Regions from separate parts of the Pelotomaculum isophthalicicum JI genome, predicted to be linked through region 1. Evidence: riboswitches for the same ligand, from Rfam matches in the RefSeq annotation. Region 1 holds a riboswitch; each other region holds the start of a gene.
The links. A riboswitch is a leader RNA that binds a small molecule or an ion and turns the genes downstream of it on or off. The one in region 1 is predicted to bind molybdenum cofactor.
Positions count from the first base shown of each region.

Region 2: another riboswitch for molybdenum cofactor. It lies ahead of L7E55_RS14370 (DUF7948 domain-containing protein); the one in region 1 lies ahead of L7E55_RS10060 (heterodisulfide reductase-related iron-sulfur binding cluster).
Region 3: another riboswitch for molybdenum cofactor. It lies ahead of L7E55_RS13985 (ABC transporter permease); the one in region 1 lies ahead of L7E55_RS10060 (heterodisulfide reductase-related iron-sulfur binding cluster).

Region 1 is NZ_JAKOAV010000017.1:45,100-50,909, reverse strand. It holds gene L7E55_RS10070 (TM1266 family iron-only hydrogenase system putative regulator) at 1-179, shown strand, start outside; gene L7E55_RS10065 (globin-coupled sensor protein) at 227-961, opposite strand; gene L7E55_RS10060 (heterodisulfide reductase-related iron-sulfur binding cluster) at 1,114-2,940, opposite strand; molybdenum cofactor riboswitch at 3,178-3,293, opposite strand; gene L7E55_RS10055 (YebC/PmpR family DNA-binding transcriptional regulator) at 3,624-4,370, shown strand; gene L7E55_RS10050 (epoxyqueuosine reductase QueH) at 4,422-4,991, shown strand; gene L7E55_RS10045 (DUF2905 domain-containing protein) at 5,050-5,268, shown strand; gene L7E55_RS10040 (SpoIID/LytB domain-containing protein) at 5,363-5,810, shown strand, end outside.
Region 2 is NZ_JAKOAV010000033.1:10,999-16,808, reverse strand. It holds gene L7E55_RS14370 (DUF7948 domain-containing protein) at 1-3,852, opposite strand, end outside; molybdenum cofactor riboswitch at 4,069-4,211, opposite strand; gene L7E55_RS14365 (fibronectin type III domain-containing protein) at 4,442-5,740, opposite strand.
Region 3 is NZ_JAKOAV010000031.1:9,602-15,411, forward strand. It holds gene L7E55_RS13965 (universal stress protein) at 91-510, shown strand; gene L7E55_RS13970 (DUF6062 family protein) at 533-1,258, opposite strand; gene L7E55_RS13975 (dynamin family protein) at 1,315-3,087, opposite strand; fluoride riboswitch at 3,193-3,254, opposite strand; gene L7E55_RS13980 (universal stress protein) at 3,382-3,801, shown strand; fluoride riboswitch at 3,881-3,941, shown strand; molybdenum cofactor riboswitch at 4,040-4,159, shown strand; gene L7E55_RS13985 (ABC transporter permease) at 4,325-5,023, shown strand; gene L7E55_RS13990 (ABC transporter ATP-binding protein) at 5,020-5,810, shown strand, end outside.

The DNA of each region.
Region 1 (5,810 bases):
ACCATTTGACGAAACGCATTAAAGAACACACGGAACTCGCCAAATTACCCGTTGTTATTTTTTCATCACTAATAACAGATGATCTGCTACATAAAGGTGAAGCGGTAGGAGCCGATGCACAGATAAGTAAGCCGCAGTATCCAACTTTAATTAACACTGTTGACAAGCTTATTTTGTAAACAGTGATTTGGATTACTATACCATTATTTTGCAAGGGGAGGTGTATTTATTTACCACTACCCATTTGTTCAATTGTTTTTCTATTTTTCTGTGCCAGACTAGTAATGTCTTTAGCAGATTTTGCTGAAAGATCGGCAAGTTTTCTTACTTCTGCGGCAACAACAGCAAAAGTTCGTCCGTTATCCCCAGCCCTTGCTGCCTCTATTGAAGCATTTAATGAAACCATATTGGTTTGTTCTGCTATTTCTCCAATAATAGCAGCCGCTGACTCAATATCACCATTAAAAGCTACTAACTGCCGTAGCTGATCGATAATATAATTTTCTATTGCTAGTTGCATATCAAAATTTAAACGTTTTTGAAAAGCAATATTTGCCTGAATAAATTCGGTATTATTTTCATTGTTACAAGTTTTTTGTAATATTTTAAATATTTCCTTGTAATATATTTGATAGGCACCTATGTACCACTTAGGAAAAAGGCCCACCTCACGATGTTTTTGGCCGATATAAAGCCGTTGCTTCACGTAATCTTCATTAATAGTGTCCGAGGCTAAACTAATAAAATACTTTCTTTGAGTTTCTTTTAAACGATTAACAGTACTTTTGGCTTCTATTAAGTTTCTTAACTCAGGATATTTCAGAATATGATTATAGAATGCATCTACAACCCGATCAGCTTCTTTGATAAAAATATCCTTAAATTTACCCATTAGCGCTAAATCTTCGGTAGTTATATTTAAAAAGTCTATCTGATCATTACGGGAAATATTATTTACCATTATATGCCACCACCTCCCAAAACGTTAAATTGGCTATATATTCGATAAAAATATTTATTTTCCTTTAAAGAATCAGACCTAATCAACCAAGCTTTCCAAGAAATTATATCAAGCGAACAGACTCACCTGGAAAATACTAAATGTGGGGTTGATTAGTCGGAAAGGGCTGAGAGCAATAATTCTGCTATATCCAGAACCATAATGTCACCTGGTTCCTGCCGCTCTGTTTTTTCCTTAAAAATAGTACGACAATAGGGGCAGGCGGTAATAACCATTGAAGCCTCTGTAGCCAAGGCCTCTTTAACTCGATTAACACTTATCGGGTTTTCTCTTTCCGACCTGGTCCAGAAACGTCCGCCGCCGGCACCGCAGCAAAATGATCCCTTTTTGTTCCTGGGCATTTCTATTAAACGCACGCCAGGTACTGATCTCAATACATACCTGGGCTGCTCATAAATATCATTAAATCGCCCCAGATAACAAGCATCATGATAGTTAACGGCAGTATTCCGCGGGTGGGTAATCTGGAGTCTGCCCTGCCGCAGAAGGTCGGCCAAAAAAGCCGCGTGTGAAATGATGTCATAATTCCCGCCAAATTGAGGATATTCATTTTTAAAGGTATTAAAGCAGTGGGGACAGAAGGTAATAATCTTATTGATACCGTACTTCGCCCAACTGGAAATATTCCCCTGGGCTATTTTTTGAAAAAGAGGTTCATTACCCATCCTTCTGGCCGTTTCACCGCAACACCGCTCTTCCTTTCCGAGAATTGCGAAGTCCACTTTGGCTGATTGCAGTATTTTGGCAAAAGCCGCAGCCGCTTTTTGGGTTGGTTTGTCAAAAGTTCCCTGACAGCCGACAAAAAACAAATAATCGGCATCGGGCTTTTCAGAAATGCTTGGAATCCCTAATTCACCGGCCCAAATATAGTCGTGACCGGGTTTTCGTGGTTTACCGTAAGGATTATCCGATTGCTCAAGATTATTAAAAAACTCTTTCATGGCAGGGGGGATATGTTTTCCCTCCGATACGATACCGCGTCGCATATCAATAATTTTGGAGAGATGGTCAATAGATACGGGGCAAGCTTCGTTACACCCGCCACAGGTAGTGCAACTCCAAATAAAATCATAGTGGAAAAGGTCGCCTGCCATTTTTATTGAAGGTTTGTTTTTTAAAAGCTCAGAACCCTCTTCTTCCAGATATGTGCGGATAAAACCGTTTAGTCTTTTGGGCTTTAACCATTCTTTACTACGTTCCGACGGGCACTCCCGATGGCAGCGCCCGCAAAGCACACAGCTAAAGGTATCAAGCAACTGCTTCCAGGTAAAATCATCAACTGTGTTTACACCGCGTACTTGTTTACTTGTTTCCGCCAGTGAAGCCGGCTGAAGGGATCCTTTCGTACGCAAAGAACGCCAATAGATATTAAAAGGGGCAAAGACAAGGTGAAGATGTTTAGAGTTTGGAATAATAAATAGAAGAGAAAAAATCGTTAAATAGTGAAACCACCAACTTATTTCCATGAGAATGAGCAAGGCAGGCGCGCCAAGGAAAGAAAGCCTGTCAGAAAAAGCAACAACCAGCCAGGCGCCAGGCAATGCTCTTTCCATTAATATGGAATGAATGGATAAGTAAAGGAGTTCGCTAAGGAAAATGAAAAAAATTAAAATAGGAATAGCATAATTCCTAAATGAACTATGAAACCAGTTTTGTTTAAAAAGTTTTAAAAATAAGCGGCGAAAAGTAAAACCAATAATCCCTATTGATACCAATAAAATAAAAAGATCTCTTAAAAACAAGAACCATGGATGCTCCAAGAATGTTATTTCCGCTTTAAAAAGAACTATGGCCGCCATGTCCAAACTGCTAAATATTAAAACAATAAAACCCCACATGATAAAACCGTGGAAAATGCCGGAAAGAGGATATTCCGCAATCTTTTTTTGCAGGAAAACAGCCTGACAGAAATATTGCAACCTTTCCAGACGGTGATTACTACAATTTTCCGGTTTTCCCAAGCGAATATAACAAATACGCCTATATATTTGGAAGAAAAAATAACTAGAGGAAATAATTAATAAAGAAAAAAATATTATTACGCGCATATTAACCTCGACACACGACAATTTGTGTTTAAAAAATCATATAAAAAGGCAATTTCCGTCTGGAAACTGCCTTAACTTCTAGCAATTCTTTCATGTCTTTTAATAAAAGACTCAGAAAGAAAATCTCCTTTCCAGACGGGAGGCACAGATGTTTCCATTTGCACCCAGTGGTTAAAAGCCATAGCTCTCGCTTTAGGTGTTTTAACTCGGAGCGCGTTATTAAATTTATTAACTAAATATATTAATAACGTTTACCGTTTAAGTCAACTTGGTTTAATCAAGTTGAGTAAAATTTATCGCAGACAATTTACTGTATTCCAAATTTACTGTATTCCAATGGCATGAACGAAGTCACGGCGATTTCTTCGCGGGTTTTGATTATAACACCCGGTATTTCACAGGTGCTTGGTATTATAAAACATATCGTTTGCGTGAGGATAATCTATATGCTAAAATATTTTGGGAATAGTTAAGCGCTTTGCGCTTTTTTAGTTTAAACATATTCATACTAGTTATATAACGCATTGTATGCCTGTCATGAAGGGGGAGTTTTGATGTCCGGACATTCTAAGTGGGCTACTATCAAACGCAAAAAAGCTAAAGTAGATGCTCAACGGGGTAAACTGTTTACACGCTTGGCCAGAGAAATTATGGTTGCCGCGAGACGAGGGGGTAAAGACCCGGATGGCAATATGCAACTTAAAACCGCTATTCAAAGAGCCAAGGAAGCAAATATCCCGAATGAGAATATTATGCGCGCTATACAAAAGGGAGCGGGTGAACTAGGCGGTGAAAATTATGAGGAGTTTAACTATGAAGGTTATGGACCCGGCGGAGTTGCGGTAATGATTGAGATAATGACCGATAACCGTAACCGTACGGCAAGTGAAATAAGATATCTGTTTTCAAGAAACGGCGGCAGTCTGGGTGAATCCGGATGTGTCGCCTGGATGTTCCAGGAAAAAGGATTGATTGTGGTTGAGAAAGCAAACTGCAAATATAGCGAAGATGATTTGATGTTGTTGAGTATTGAAACGGGCGCGGAGGATTTTAAGGTAAGTGATGATGAATCCTATGAGATTACAACTGAGCCCGGTGACATGATGACGGTAAAAGAATCCCTGGAAAAGTCCGGTGTCGAGATAGCCTATGCGGAGGTTACTAAGCTTCCATTAAACACTGTCAAACTGGAAGGACAAGAAGCGGAACAGATGGTAAAATTAATAGATGCGCTTGAGGAACACGATGACGTGCAAAATGTTTATACTAACTTCGAGACGGATATGTTGGCGGATATGTAGAAAACAACTAAATGAACTGGAGCAGGAGACAAGACGTTTGGAGGTTTTATAATGAAAATATTGTTGCATATTTGCTGCGGTCCTTGCTCAATATACCCTGTTCAGCAATTGAGAGAAACAGGAATGGATATTTACGGGTATTTCTATAATCCAAACATTCACCCATATACCGAATTTGAAAGGCGCAAGGAAACTCTGGAGAAGTATGCCGCGGATATAGGCCTCAATGTTATTTTTGATAATAATTATCAACTGGAGGAATTCTTACAAGGTATTGTCCATAGAGAGTCAAAACGTTGCCAGTTTTGTTATTCAATGCGCCTAAGCCAAGCGGCCAGGGTGGCTAGAAAAGGAGAGTTTGACTACTTTAGCACAACTTTGCTGGTAAGTCCTTACCAGAAACACGATTTGATCAGGGAAACCGGTGAAGCGATAGGGGATAGATATGGGGTCCCGTTTTACTACGCCGATTTTAGAAATGGCTACCGTGAGGCTGTTGGTTTATCAAAGAAACTGGGTATGTACAGGCAGCAATATTGCGGCTGCATATATAGTGAAAAAGAACGTTATTGCCGCGGCGCTAAGACGTCCGGCGGGAAAAAAGCTAACTTGGGTATATAATTGCCATACATCTGACAGTCTGATGGCTGGATCATGTATTTAGAGGTGGGTGCATGATATGTTAGAATCATTCGGCAAGATGATCCTTCTCTTAGGTCTGTTTCTGATTATAATTGGCGGGCTGCTCCTGATCGGTGGCAAATTGTTCGGACTGGGGCACCTGCCTGGGGATATATTCGTTCAGAAGCAAAACTTTAGCTTTTATTTTCCCGTGGTAACTTGTGTTGTTCTAAGTATTCTGCTTACGATAATTGTTAACTTGTTCATGCGCCGGTAGATATAATTCATATATTTTCAGTTGTTAAAGGATATTGGCAATTTTTATCGAATTTACTTAATGAGTTAATATTTAAGTATCGGGAGAAGAAAAGGTGAAATTAAAAGTAACGACAAGGCAGTTCCCGGTTTTTCTGTCGGTTATTTTCTCGCTTTTGCTTCCGGTTGTAGCGGAGGGGGCGCAGAAGTCTGAAACGGTGCGGGTGGCTCTTGAAAGACAAGCTAAATCTTTGAGCTTTATAGCAAATGGTGATTATCAATTAATTGATTTATCAAATAATAAGGTAATAACTAAAATAGGACGCAAGGAAAGCTGGCAAGTGGATTTACAGGCCGGTCAAATAATGTTCCAGAGTTCCGGAAAAAAATTCGGGCCTTTTAGCGGACCAGTCGTGGTTCAAGAAAATAATACGCGTATTAGTGTTATTGCTGCGAACAAAAATGTTGTGGAAAGAATATCGATGAATGATCTAGTGGCGTTGAATGCCTCGGAGGAATCTGTAAACCTTGGTGAAAACACCAGTCTATATGTTAGAAACGACC
Region 2 (5,810 bases), on a different contig from region 1:
CCAGGACGCAGGAGCGCTGATTGTAACTCCAGCCGGGATTTGTACCTGTACCGGACTCGCGTTAATTGTGGTGTTGGCATTTATCGTAACCGCCGGCAGCGCGCTGGTCGTTACCGTACCACCCGCCGGGGCGCCCAAAAACGCCGATACGTTAATCGTCGCGTCCGTAACGCTGCCGGGAACCGTCACCGTAGTACCGGAAGGTGTGCCGCCGGTGATCAGCAAGTCTTTACTGCCGGCGGCGACGGTCACGTCGCCGGTAACAGCGGGTGCCGTAGTAAAGAGGATGTCGCGTTCGTATCCCATGGGGCCGCGATCAGTATTTTTGGCTATTAGATTACCGCTGATAATGATTTTATACTGTACGCCGGGCGTCAGATCATTTAAGGGAGATACGAAAATATTGTTTCTTTCTTGGAAATTAATCGTGTCTTTCGGCGTACTGGCCGTTTCAAGGTCCGGTATCCTGAACACGTTAACAGGCACACTTTGTCCAGCATTTTCACCGGAAGCAATCTGCAGGCTGATGCAGTTCTTGTTGGAATAGGTGCTGTTATCCCAAACACCGTCGTTGACCACGTTATTGGAAAAGATCAGCTTAATCGTGGGCCTTAGCGGCACACCGCTATTCCCCTCAATGGCAACTCTGGTGGTGGATGACGGGGGAGTGCCGCTGATGGTGGTCAGGTAGGCGCAGGAAAGGTATGTGCCTGCTCCAGGCGAGATCGTGCTGGATGGACCATTGGCACTTACATTGCCGACCCTGTCGAAAGCTTCGATTTTGCAATAGTAACCCTGGCCGGTGGTCAGGCCGGTGAAGGTATATTTTGTAATGGATGCGTCGTCAACGTTGGTGATCACCGGGTCAACAGGCACTCCATTATTCGTAGCGGTGGCCATAATGATCTTGTAACCGGCCAAACCACTCCCGTTGTCTGTGGCAGCGGGCCAGCTGATGCGAATACTTGTGTCGGAAAGAGAAACATACGAAAGTTTGCCATCAATCGGCCAGAAGGGCGGCACTATATCGACGTCCGCTGCTGTGGTGACGTCAACGCTGGGACCGTCGGTGCTATAATTGCCCAACGCGTCGAACGCCTGCACTCGGAAAGTGTATGGAGTGCTTGCAGTCAGGCCGGTGATGTTATATGTCGTGTCCCCGTAGACGGTAGCGACAACGCTACCGCTGCCGATGATCTGGTAGCCCGCCACTCCCACGTTATCCTGGGCGTCAGACCAGGTCAGGGACACACTGTTTTTGGTAATGCCGGAAGGCGTCAAGCTGCCGTTAGTCCAGTAAGGTGGGGTGGTATCGGGCTCGGCCGGGGTCGAGGCATTGGCTGTCGGCCCGCCGGTGCTCCAGTTGTTGCCGGCGTCGACGGCTTCCACCCTGAAGTTGTAAGTGGCGCTGCTGTTCAGGCCAGTGAGGTTGTATTGCACCAGGCCGCCCGCCTGCGTATACGTCGCGCTGCTCACGGTATAGGCCACCGCGCCGTCCTGGTAAATCTGATAGCCGGTCACCCCCACGTTATCCGAGGCGGGAGTCCAGGTCAGGGTGAGCCCGCTGTAAGTCACGTTGGAAACGGTCAGCGAACCTCCGTCAACCCAGACGGGCGCGGTGGTGTCGGCAGGACCGTCATGAGTCAGGTCCCCGGTGAACTTGGCAACGAAGGCGTCACTGGCGCCGCTAAGCGAAGGTTGGCATGCGCCGGTAGTAATCGGGAAGCCGCTGGCGGCGGGCAACCCGGTCAGGTAGACGTTGCCCCAGGCGTCCAGCGTCATGTCATAGGGTGTATCATTGCTGTTGGCCCCCCCGAAGTATGTGGAGGCGAGCAGGCCTGACGGGTCGCTGGCCGTCCTGGTCAGGTCGCCCTTCATCCTGCTGATGACGATGTCGGTGCCGCTGGTGCCGTTTCTAGCCGTGCTGTAGGCCCCAGCAGAGCACGGGTAGGAACTAGGACTCGAAGAAGTACCTTCAATATATAAATTGCCACCGGAATCCAAAACTATTTTCCTCAGTGTATCGGCGACGCTCGTGCCGAGATAGGTCGCGGCGAGCCGCTGGGTCAGGCCGCCGTTCAGCTCGGCGATGAACATCTCATTGACGCCGTTGCTGCCCGTCTGGTAGGCTGAGGCGTAGCCAGGGCCGGCGGAGACAAAATCAGTTTCTGTCGTATATCCGCCGGCGTATACCACCGTGTTCCCGCCGGCGTCCTTGCCCAGGGCAATTGAAACGAGGGTTTCGCCGCCGCTACCGGTGCCGAGGTAGGTGGAGGCCAGGAGGTTGGCCAGATTGTTATCCAACTCGGATACAAAACTCTGGAGGTTGGCATTTGTGTTTTTTACCTGGTTATAAGCGCCCGGGGTGACCGGCAAGTTTTTTGACGCGTTATATACAGTATTTCCTGCCACGTAGACATTGTCGCTGCTGTCGATGGACATGCAATATATGGTAGTTGCGGCCGCGCCGCCCAGGTAGGTGGAGGCGCGTAGTTCGGACAGGTCGGGGCTAAACTTGGAGATGAACCCGTCGGTAATCGCGGTGGTTGCTTTGTGCGCCTGCTGGTAGGCGCTGGAGGTGGTGGGTAAATTCCCGTCCATGTACGTTGTCCCGGCCACGAAGACGTTGCCCTGGCTGTCTATACCAATGGCGTTTGGCCGGTCATTGTCAGCGCCCCCCAAATAGGTGGCAGACTTGAGCTGGGAGAGGTCGCCGCTCAGCCTGGCAACGAAAATGTCGCTGGATGAATGCGTGTCAACGTAACCTTGATATGCCCCGCCCGGGTGGGGAAAGTCGGGCGACATGGTGTACCCGGTCAGGTAGACTTCGCCCGACGGGGCGACCGCCAGGCAATTGCCGGTATTATTAATTGAATCGGCAGCGCTCCCGCCCAGATAGGTGGCCGCGAGGAGCCGGGTGAGGTCGGGGCTCATTTTGGCCACGAACATGTCACCGTTGGCGGTGTCTATTTGTGTATTCCCGAAACCCTGCGACGCGCCCGGGAAGGTCGGCGACTTGGTGGTGCCCGCCACGTAGACGTACCCGTACTTGTCCAGGGCGATGCAGTAGCCCGTTTCCGCCCCGCTGCCGCCCAGGAAGGTGGAACCCAGCAGCGGGTCGATCACCAGGGGACAGGCGCGGTTATACTCGCCTAGTTCAAAGCCGTAACTGCCGCCGTTTACCACGTAAGCGACATTAACTTCAACGCGCTGCCCGCCGATTTCCTGGTAGGCGGACGGGCGGGTCATTTCGACCGTGCCTAATTTTGTGGACAGCTCCAGCTCGCCCCGGTCATTGACGGTGAGCTTGTCCGCGCCGGTAACTTTAACCGCGATGGCGGCAGGGTCGCCGCCGGGGGCCACGGTAAAGATTTTCTCCACGTTGTCGCCGTGAGCTTTAAGGTTCACGCTGATCTTGTCGTAAACCTCGCCCAGGGTGATCATGCCGTAAGACGGCAGGTTGGTCCGCCACTTGCCGCTGTCGTCGCCGAGGTAGTAGTTGACGGAGGCGCCCGGTTCTCCCACCGGGGCCGGCGCCAGCGCCCTGGCCCCGGCAAACTCCTCTCTTACCGCCCAGCCACCGTCTTCACCTTTGGGCAAGGCGTAAGTTAGGCCGTCATTAGTGACAAAGACGGTTCCAGCGAAAGTGCCGGCGTAAAACTTAACTCGCTCGTCTTTAATCTGGCCCTCGTTTGGCAAGAAGGGCACTTGGACGGAGGCCATTTTCGCCTGCATCTCCGGGGTAGCGCCGCCGGCCGCGGCTGTTACGGCGCTACCCGCCAGAGCGAAGGTCCCACCTAGGCAGAGCAGCGCCGCGGTTAACAAACCAATAATTAATTTTCTGAAGCGCAAAATGATATCACTTCCTTTGCTAATGGTGTTGCCGCCGGGCAAAATAACCGATGACTTTTACGAATCTTCCGATGAATTTTCCTGTTCAAATCGCTCCTGGCTAAATCCGGCATCTACATCATGGTTTACCCAACTATCACCCCCCCCAAAAAAATCTCTAGTCAATCTCCCGCAAACAAAAAACAGCCGTGTACGGAAAACGCACACAGCCGTTGAAGATAACTGGCACTAGACCCTTTCCGCACTGGGAGGCATACCCTTTTCAAGGTATACCCTATCGGTCAGCCGCCATAGCCCTTAAAGCCAAGGATAATGTGCCAAATAGCCACAGGCGGGTAGACTCGGGTGGTGGTATGAAATTGTTAGTTTCCGGTAAACATTGGTTGAAAAGCAATAAACCAGTATGTCATAAGTCAAATAGCCACAGGCGGGTTACTCGGATGATATGATACTGATCTGGTTCTATGAACATATACCATGATATTCTACATTGTGGAACAAATTCCTACCCGCTTAAAAAAATTTGTCTAGGTAGGAAAACCCCGGTCTGACGGCCGGGGCTGAGAATAACAGCTCATTTCACCTGATTTTAAGAGGTCGTAGCACCTGATCCGGCCGCGGAAAAACCCGCTTCAAGGGTGTAGGTGGTATTCTTGGGCACGACTCGGAAGTAATAAGTGGTAAGAGGGCTTAGCTCATATGCACTATTATCCGAAGTGTCCCCGGCCACGAATGAGAAAGGAGCGGTACCGGTGATGTCACTTACATTAAGTTTCGTAAAGCCCGTCCACTGGTTGGTGGAATAGTAGACGTCATACGCTTCGGTTGCGCTAGAATTGGTGATGCCGCTGGCGTTCCAGTGCACTGTCAGCGTGGTGCTGGTTGGAGTATCAACCGTGGGCCTGTTGTCCAACCAGGCGGGGAGGTCGTTGCTAAGTGAGCTGAAACTGAGCTGGTTGTTGGTTATTTGGGCATGGGTCCAGGAATTGCCGCTTATGTCAGTGACAGGCGGCACGTCCAGGGTATAGCTGTGGGTGCCGGCGGAATAATCCCGGTTATAGCAGGTATTGGTATTGCCCTGGACCGTCTCGGGGAAGAAGAAGAAGGTGTTCGCGGTATTGGCAAATGGCTTGTAATTCTCGGCACCTGAAACGGCGTAGGCATCGATAGTGTCGTCATAGACAACTGCCGTACCGCCTTTTTTATAGTTTGCCACCAGGCCGTTGGGATCACTTAAACTTAATAAGGTGGCGGCAGTGGTGGAGTTGACGGGCCGGTCAAAAATGACGCCCACGTTGGGCTCATAAGGCACGTTTGAGGTGCCCACAGTGTAGGTGACAACTGGCGCAACACTATCACTGAAAGCATTGTCATTTGCAGGAGTGACGTTTAAAGGAGTCCTGAAAGTGAAGGTGAAGTCGCTCCTGTTCCGGTAGTTGCCCAGGGTCAAAAGATTGTCGTCAGCAACGGTAGCCGCTTTGATCGTCACGTCGTAAAGCTCGTTGAAAGCCAGCGCGTTATCAAAGGTCAGGGTTACGGTCGTCCCCTTGTTGAGGTTGCTGTCGCTAATACCGCTGCAGCCGCTTCCCGAATTCTTGGAGTAACTGAACGACGGGTTAGAGCTGTCATATTGCCTTGTAACTATAAACTGGCTCGAATCAAATTCATTGGTGTTAACTGATTGCTTACTGAAGAAGATCTTTAAGGTTTTGGTGCTTTGCGTGTAACTGTAGCCGTTGCAGTTAAACGCCTTGTTGCCCGCGCCGCTGCCGTTGCCGTTGTAGTTCAGGGCGAAAGCACCCGGGGCAAATGAAGCGAACAGCATAGTCGCTCCCACCAACAGGGAGACTATTTTGGCGCTCTTTTTGAAAAACCTGCTTTTAAACATGAACTTTTCCCTCCTAAAAATATTTTTTTTCAATCGGTTACCCTTTTATTGCCTTTGTTTTACCTTTTTC
Region 3 (5,810 bases), on a different contig from region 1:
TAGACCCTGCAGATAACTCCTACTGGTAACAGTGGGAGTTTTTGCTAAAATTAATTTAACTAGGGGAAAAGAGTACGAGGGGGTCTAAGAATGTTCAACAAGGTTTTGGTTGTATATGACGGTTCCCCGGAAGCCAAAAAAGCACTAAGGGATGGGCTTAAGTTAGCGAAAATGTCAGGTTCTGAATGTCATTTAGTTAGGGTGATTAAAAAGCCGAAACACATTTCCGATATTGAGGTATTTTACCAAGCAGCGGCTAACGAGCTAGCTCTTATCGAAAAAGAATTTGTCGGCGCCAGGTTTTTAGCCAGCCAGGCGGGATTCGACCTGCCCACGCATACCATCCTGGGCGACTCCTGCGAAGTATTGAAAAATTTTGTTCAAAAAGGTGATTATGACCTCGTAGTGGTAACACCGAAAAAAGATACTGCGCTAAAAGATGTACTCTTCGGCGGTTACGTGGAAAAACTGCTACGCAACTCTGATATTTCGGTCCTGGTTGTCCGATAATTGATTCAATCAGGTACCAATTTTATTTAAACCGTTCACCGACGTAAAATCTTAAACTTTTCAGCCAGGCCAGTTGTTCTTCCCCCTTTGGCTCATTGGAAAAGCGATAATCCGTTTTTCTGAAATATTCTTCAAAATCACTATCTAACTTCTGCAATTGCTCAATATGAATATCGGCTAATAAAAGCGTTATCTCTGTTGGAACTTCGTAGAATAAACCTATTAAGTGTCTCCAACAAAGGGCAGGCGATTTCCGGTATATTTCCTGTCCTTTTTTTTCTTTTAAAAAACTGGCCATGTAAGTTAAAGCCATCTGTTCACCTTGCTCAATTGTTTCACATATCGGACATTTTTTAGTAGTATGCAATCTTATTAGGATATCAAGGAAGACATTTACAGACCGTCTTGAAAAAATAATGGAAAGAGGCCATATCTGGCCAAGCCATCCATTTTTGTTGCTTTGTAAAACAGCTTTTATGTTTTTTAGCTCAGTCAACTTGATGTTTGCAACAAATTGATTAAGCGTGCTCAATTTATTGCCCAGTGAGGATATTTGCCAGCCGTGTTGTTTGCAAAAACCATTTTTAGACACCTCAAGCATTGTGGGAAGGCTGTTATAATATTCGATATCAAACCACGTCAGGTATGTTTTCTTGCTTTCCTCACCGTAAATACATGGGGGGCAACGATTTTCAAGCAGTAATTTTTCAATAGTGCTTTGATAAAAAGGTGGCCTGCTGTTTGCCACATTTACTCACCAGATTTACAAAGATTTTGTTTCCCTGAAAAGTTCTTTGTTAAACGCTACAGCGAGGCGTTGATTTCCCTTATTGTTTCCTTCATCTTAATCAGTTCGTTATAATCCCTTTGCCAGATCTTTACCCTTTCACGGCGTTCCTCCTCACTCAATCCCCTTTCCGCCCTGGCTTTCTGAAGGGCGGTACGCAGCCCTTGGGACACCGCGTCGGCGCGCAGTCTGAGCTCGCCGGCCACGTCCCGCACGCCTTCTTTCAGGCCGTCCGCCAGATCGTAGCGCACCCGGCCGCAGTTGCGGTCAAATAATTCCACCAGCTTATTTTTAGCGTTATTAAGAAGGTGGCCGCTAATCAACGCTTTCGGGAGTAAACCGGAGACAGACAGCATTTCCAGCGAAGGAATAAAGGTCGGGTGCTCTTCGAAGTGAAAAAAGAATTTTTTAGAACCCATAATGTATTCTCTGGATGATGATTTTTCCACCGGCACATCGAAAATCTCGGCCGAGATAGACATCATTCTATCTACAATCCCTTCGATCCGGCTAAAGAACCGCATCGACACTTTTTCAAATTGACTCCTTACCTTCAAGCGCTCTTCGTTGCGCTTTTCATTCAATACCGACTGGATCAGGTTTCTGCTGAAATCGTTCAGGCAATGAGTCAACTCTTTTGCTGACTTTTCGGACGACTCTTTTTTATAAGATTCCTCGATCAGATGTAATAGCTCACCTGTTTTAGCCGTCCTGAATTCATTAATATCCTCTTCGACCATAGCGCTCAAACGGTCCACCTCACGGTAGAGGAGATAAATCGAGTCTTCCCGCTCTTGTTCCAGCTTTTCCAGTTCAGCCGCGAAAAGTGTGATTTTTTCATCCAGATCCTGCAGCGAGCCGTCCATCGCCCGCTGCCAGAGCTGAAGTTCCAGTTCCAGTTCGTTGATGGTCCGTAACGCCCTGGCGGCGGAAGACTCCAGGAGCAGCCGCCCTTTATCGTTCCGGATAAAATTTCCCAGCACTTCTTCCAGCTTCTCAATGCCGCCGGCATCCACCCGCAGCTGTCCGTTTCCGCCGCCGGTTCTTCCGAGCAGGGCCTGGCGCGCCGAGAGAGGAATCAGGTCGTATTCTCCTTCGCCCAGGCTGTTCCACAGGGTCTCCCTGGTGAATGCCAATGCCTCGGTGATGTCTTCCGGTAAAGCGATATCGATTTTGTTCAATACGAAGAAAAGCTTGTTCACATATTTAGAAATATCTCTCAAGTAGTCAATTTCTATTTTACTGAGGGGGGCATCGATGGAAATCATGAAGATGGCGGCGTCGGAATGGGGAAGATAAGCGTACGCCGCGTCGGTATTATGCTCATAGACAGAACCGACACCCGGTGTGTCCACCAGGATGACGCCTTGTTTTAAAAATTCCGACGGGTGAATGATTTGCACCTCGCGCAGTTTTTTGATGTTTTTGGGGTTTCCCCTTTCAGTAACGTAATCGGCGATCTGGCTGACCGGAATTGCTTTTCTGGTGCCGTCCAGGTAAATGACAGAGGCGCCGAGTTGTTCACCGTGCTGGATTATGGTGGGAATGGCTGTCAGCGGCACGACGGCAGTCGGTAGCAGGTTGCCGCCCAGAAGAGCGTTGATGAAGGTGGACTTGCCCCTTTTGAATTCACCGAGTATGACCAGGGTAAAAGTTTCCCGGGAAAGTTTATCCGCACTCTCTTTTAAAAGCGAAGCGGCTGGGCTGTTTCCCTTTTTTGCAGCAAAATCAACTGCTTCAGCCAGGATCTGCAAAAGGCTATTTTTCTTTAGCACATAATGGTCCAGCACCACAAATCACCCTTTCGTAAAAAAGATTGCCATAAGAACTGTCAAAACAGGTAGCGGCGCTATATACGAAGCCGGCAAAAAATAAAAACTCCCACCAATAAGAAAATATTGGTAGGAGCTATTAGCCTCGACAAGGCATATAAGTGAGCTCCATCACCTCATAATATCCGCTTATTAAAATTTTATTTGAAAAAAATTATTAAGTCAATATGAAACTCCAACAGGTATATAGTGGAGTTTTCTGTTTAGACTAATTTTCAGCAAGGGGAAAGAATTACAAAGGGGGCTCCCAAAATGTTCAACAGAGTTTTGGTTGTGTATGATGGTTCGCCGGGAGCAAAAAGGGCATTGAATAGTGGCCTCAAGTTAGCGAAAATGGTTGGTTCGGAATGTCATTTGGTCAAGTTGCTTAAAAAGCCGGAACATGTTTCCGACATTAAGGCATTTCACCAAGAAGCAGCCGGCGAGCTAACTTTTGTTGAAAAAGAATCGGACAGGCCCAGGTTTTTAACTAGCTTAGCGGGATTTGACTTGCCTACGCATACCATCGCAGGCGAATCCTGTGAAGAGTTAAAAAACTTTGTTCAAAAAGGCATGTTTGACCTCGTAGTGGTAACACCCAGAAAAGATAACATGATAAAAGATATATTCTTCGGTAGTTACGTGGAAAAACTTTTACGCAAGTCCGATATTTCGGTCCTGGTTGTCCAATAAAGTTGATTGACAATAAGGTTTTTCCATGGTATTTTTTATGAGTATTGTAAATATGTATTTACATTGTTCATAGTTTTATCATTTAAGAGGCGATGGAGTTCGCCTGATGCCTATGAGCGGCTAATGACTCCTACTTTTAAATAGTAGGGGTTTTTTATGCGCGCGCGGCAAAGTGTTCCATAATTCATAGGGCTCACCTGCTGAGTTTTTATTTAACCAGTTATATCTAGAATAAATAAAATATTTTTATCTCCGAGCCTTTTCACCTGAAACTCTAAAGTTATGGTGGTTGGCCGGCAGGGTTTGAAGGGAAACCTTCAAGCCTCCCATTGCGGAAAGGAGAGCTTAATTCGCACGTCAGCCGGATAGGGCATTTTTTCGCAATGCCTGGCCGGCTTTTAATATTGCCTTGGTAAAGAACCTGGGGCTAATTTTATGACACGCTCGATGGGAGGTGTTTTTCTTGTAAATATAAGAATATGGAAGACCTGGATAAATAGCTGAACGGAGTTGAAAAGAGGAAATGGACATCATATGGCAAGGCTTCATAAAAGCGCTGGAATTACTTTTTACAGGAGATCATGACCTTTTTGAGATTACGTTGCTTACCATCAAGGTTTCCGGCACGGCAACGTTAATTAGTGTATTGATTGGGGTTCCCTTAGGAACGTTCCTGGCCCTATCCTTGTTTCCCGGGCGTAAGCTGATTGTGAGCATTGTAAACTTCGGCATGGGGCTTCCGCCAGTGGTAGTGGGCCTGTGGGTGAGCATTTTTCTGTGGCGGTACGGGCCTTTGGGTTTCCTGGGATTAATGTATACCCCAATCGCAATGATCATCGCCCAATCCCTGATTGCTTTTCCCATCGTAACCGGTTTTACCATTGCCGCCATTCAGCAGCTAAACCCCAAACTAAGACTGCAAATTATTGCCATTGGCGCCACCTGGTGGCAAACGCTTTTTCTCCTGGCGCGGGAAGCCCGGATGGGCCTTCTAGCGGCAGTTATTGCTGGCTTTGGCGGCGTGGTTTCTGAAGTGGGTGCGTCCATGATGGTTGGCGGCAACATTAAAGGCCAAACTGCGGTTCTGACCACGGCCACTGTGTTGGAAGTTTCCAAGGGCAACTTAGACATCGCAATGGCAATCAGCTTTATTCTACTGACCCTGGCTTATGGCATAACCCTGATTTTGACAATTCAACAACAGTGGAGGCGGACCTCATGAGCGAAAAAGTCATAGAAGTAAAAGATCTCTCGCTAACTAAAGGGAAAAACAAAATATTAGATATTGAATATTTTTCTCTCAACCAGGGTGAGATCGTTGCCTTAATAGGCCCCAACGGAGCCGGCAAAAGCACCCTATTGCAGGTGCTGATGCTTTTACAGCGCCCCACCGGCGGTGAGTTGTTTTTTAAAGGCGAAATAGTTGACTGGAAAAAACCTATCAAGCAGCGCCGCCTTATGGCAATGGTTTTCCAAGAACCCCTGCTGCTGGATACAACTGTTTACAATAACATAGCTTCCGGTCTGAAGGTAAGGGGACTTCCCATGGAAAAATCCCGTGTACCAGTTACTGAGTGGTCGCAAAGACTGGGCATCGAACACTTAATCCATCGTTCGGTGCGCCACCTCTCCGGTGGTGAATCACAGCGGGTGAGTCTAGCCCGGGCACTAGTTCTGGAGCCAAAAGTACTTTTTTTGGACGAGCCTTTTTCGGCGCTAGACGCCCCCACGCGGACGGCACTAACAGTAGAACTGGGGCGAATTTTGCGCGATACCGGCATAAGCTGTGTCTTTGTTACTCACGATTTTAGTGAAATTCCTCTCTTGGCCAGTAGGGTAGTAGTTCTGGAAAAAGGCAGGATTATTCAAACAGCTGCTCCCCGCGAGATTTTGACAAGGCCGGCCAGCCGGACTGTGGCGTCTTTGGTAGGTATAGAAAATATGCTCCCCGGTACAGTCGTGGAAAAGGATGGACGTGGTGTTTTCGTACAGGTAGACCAGAATACAAT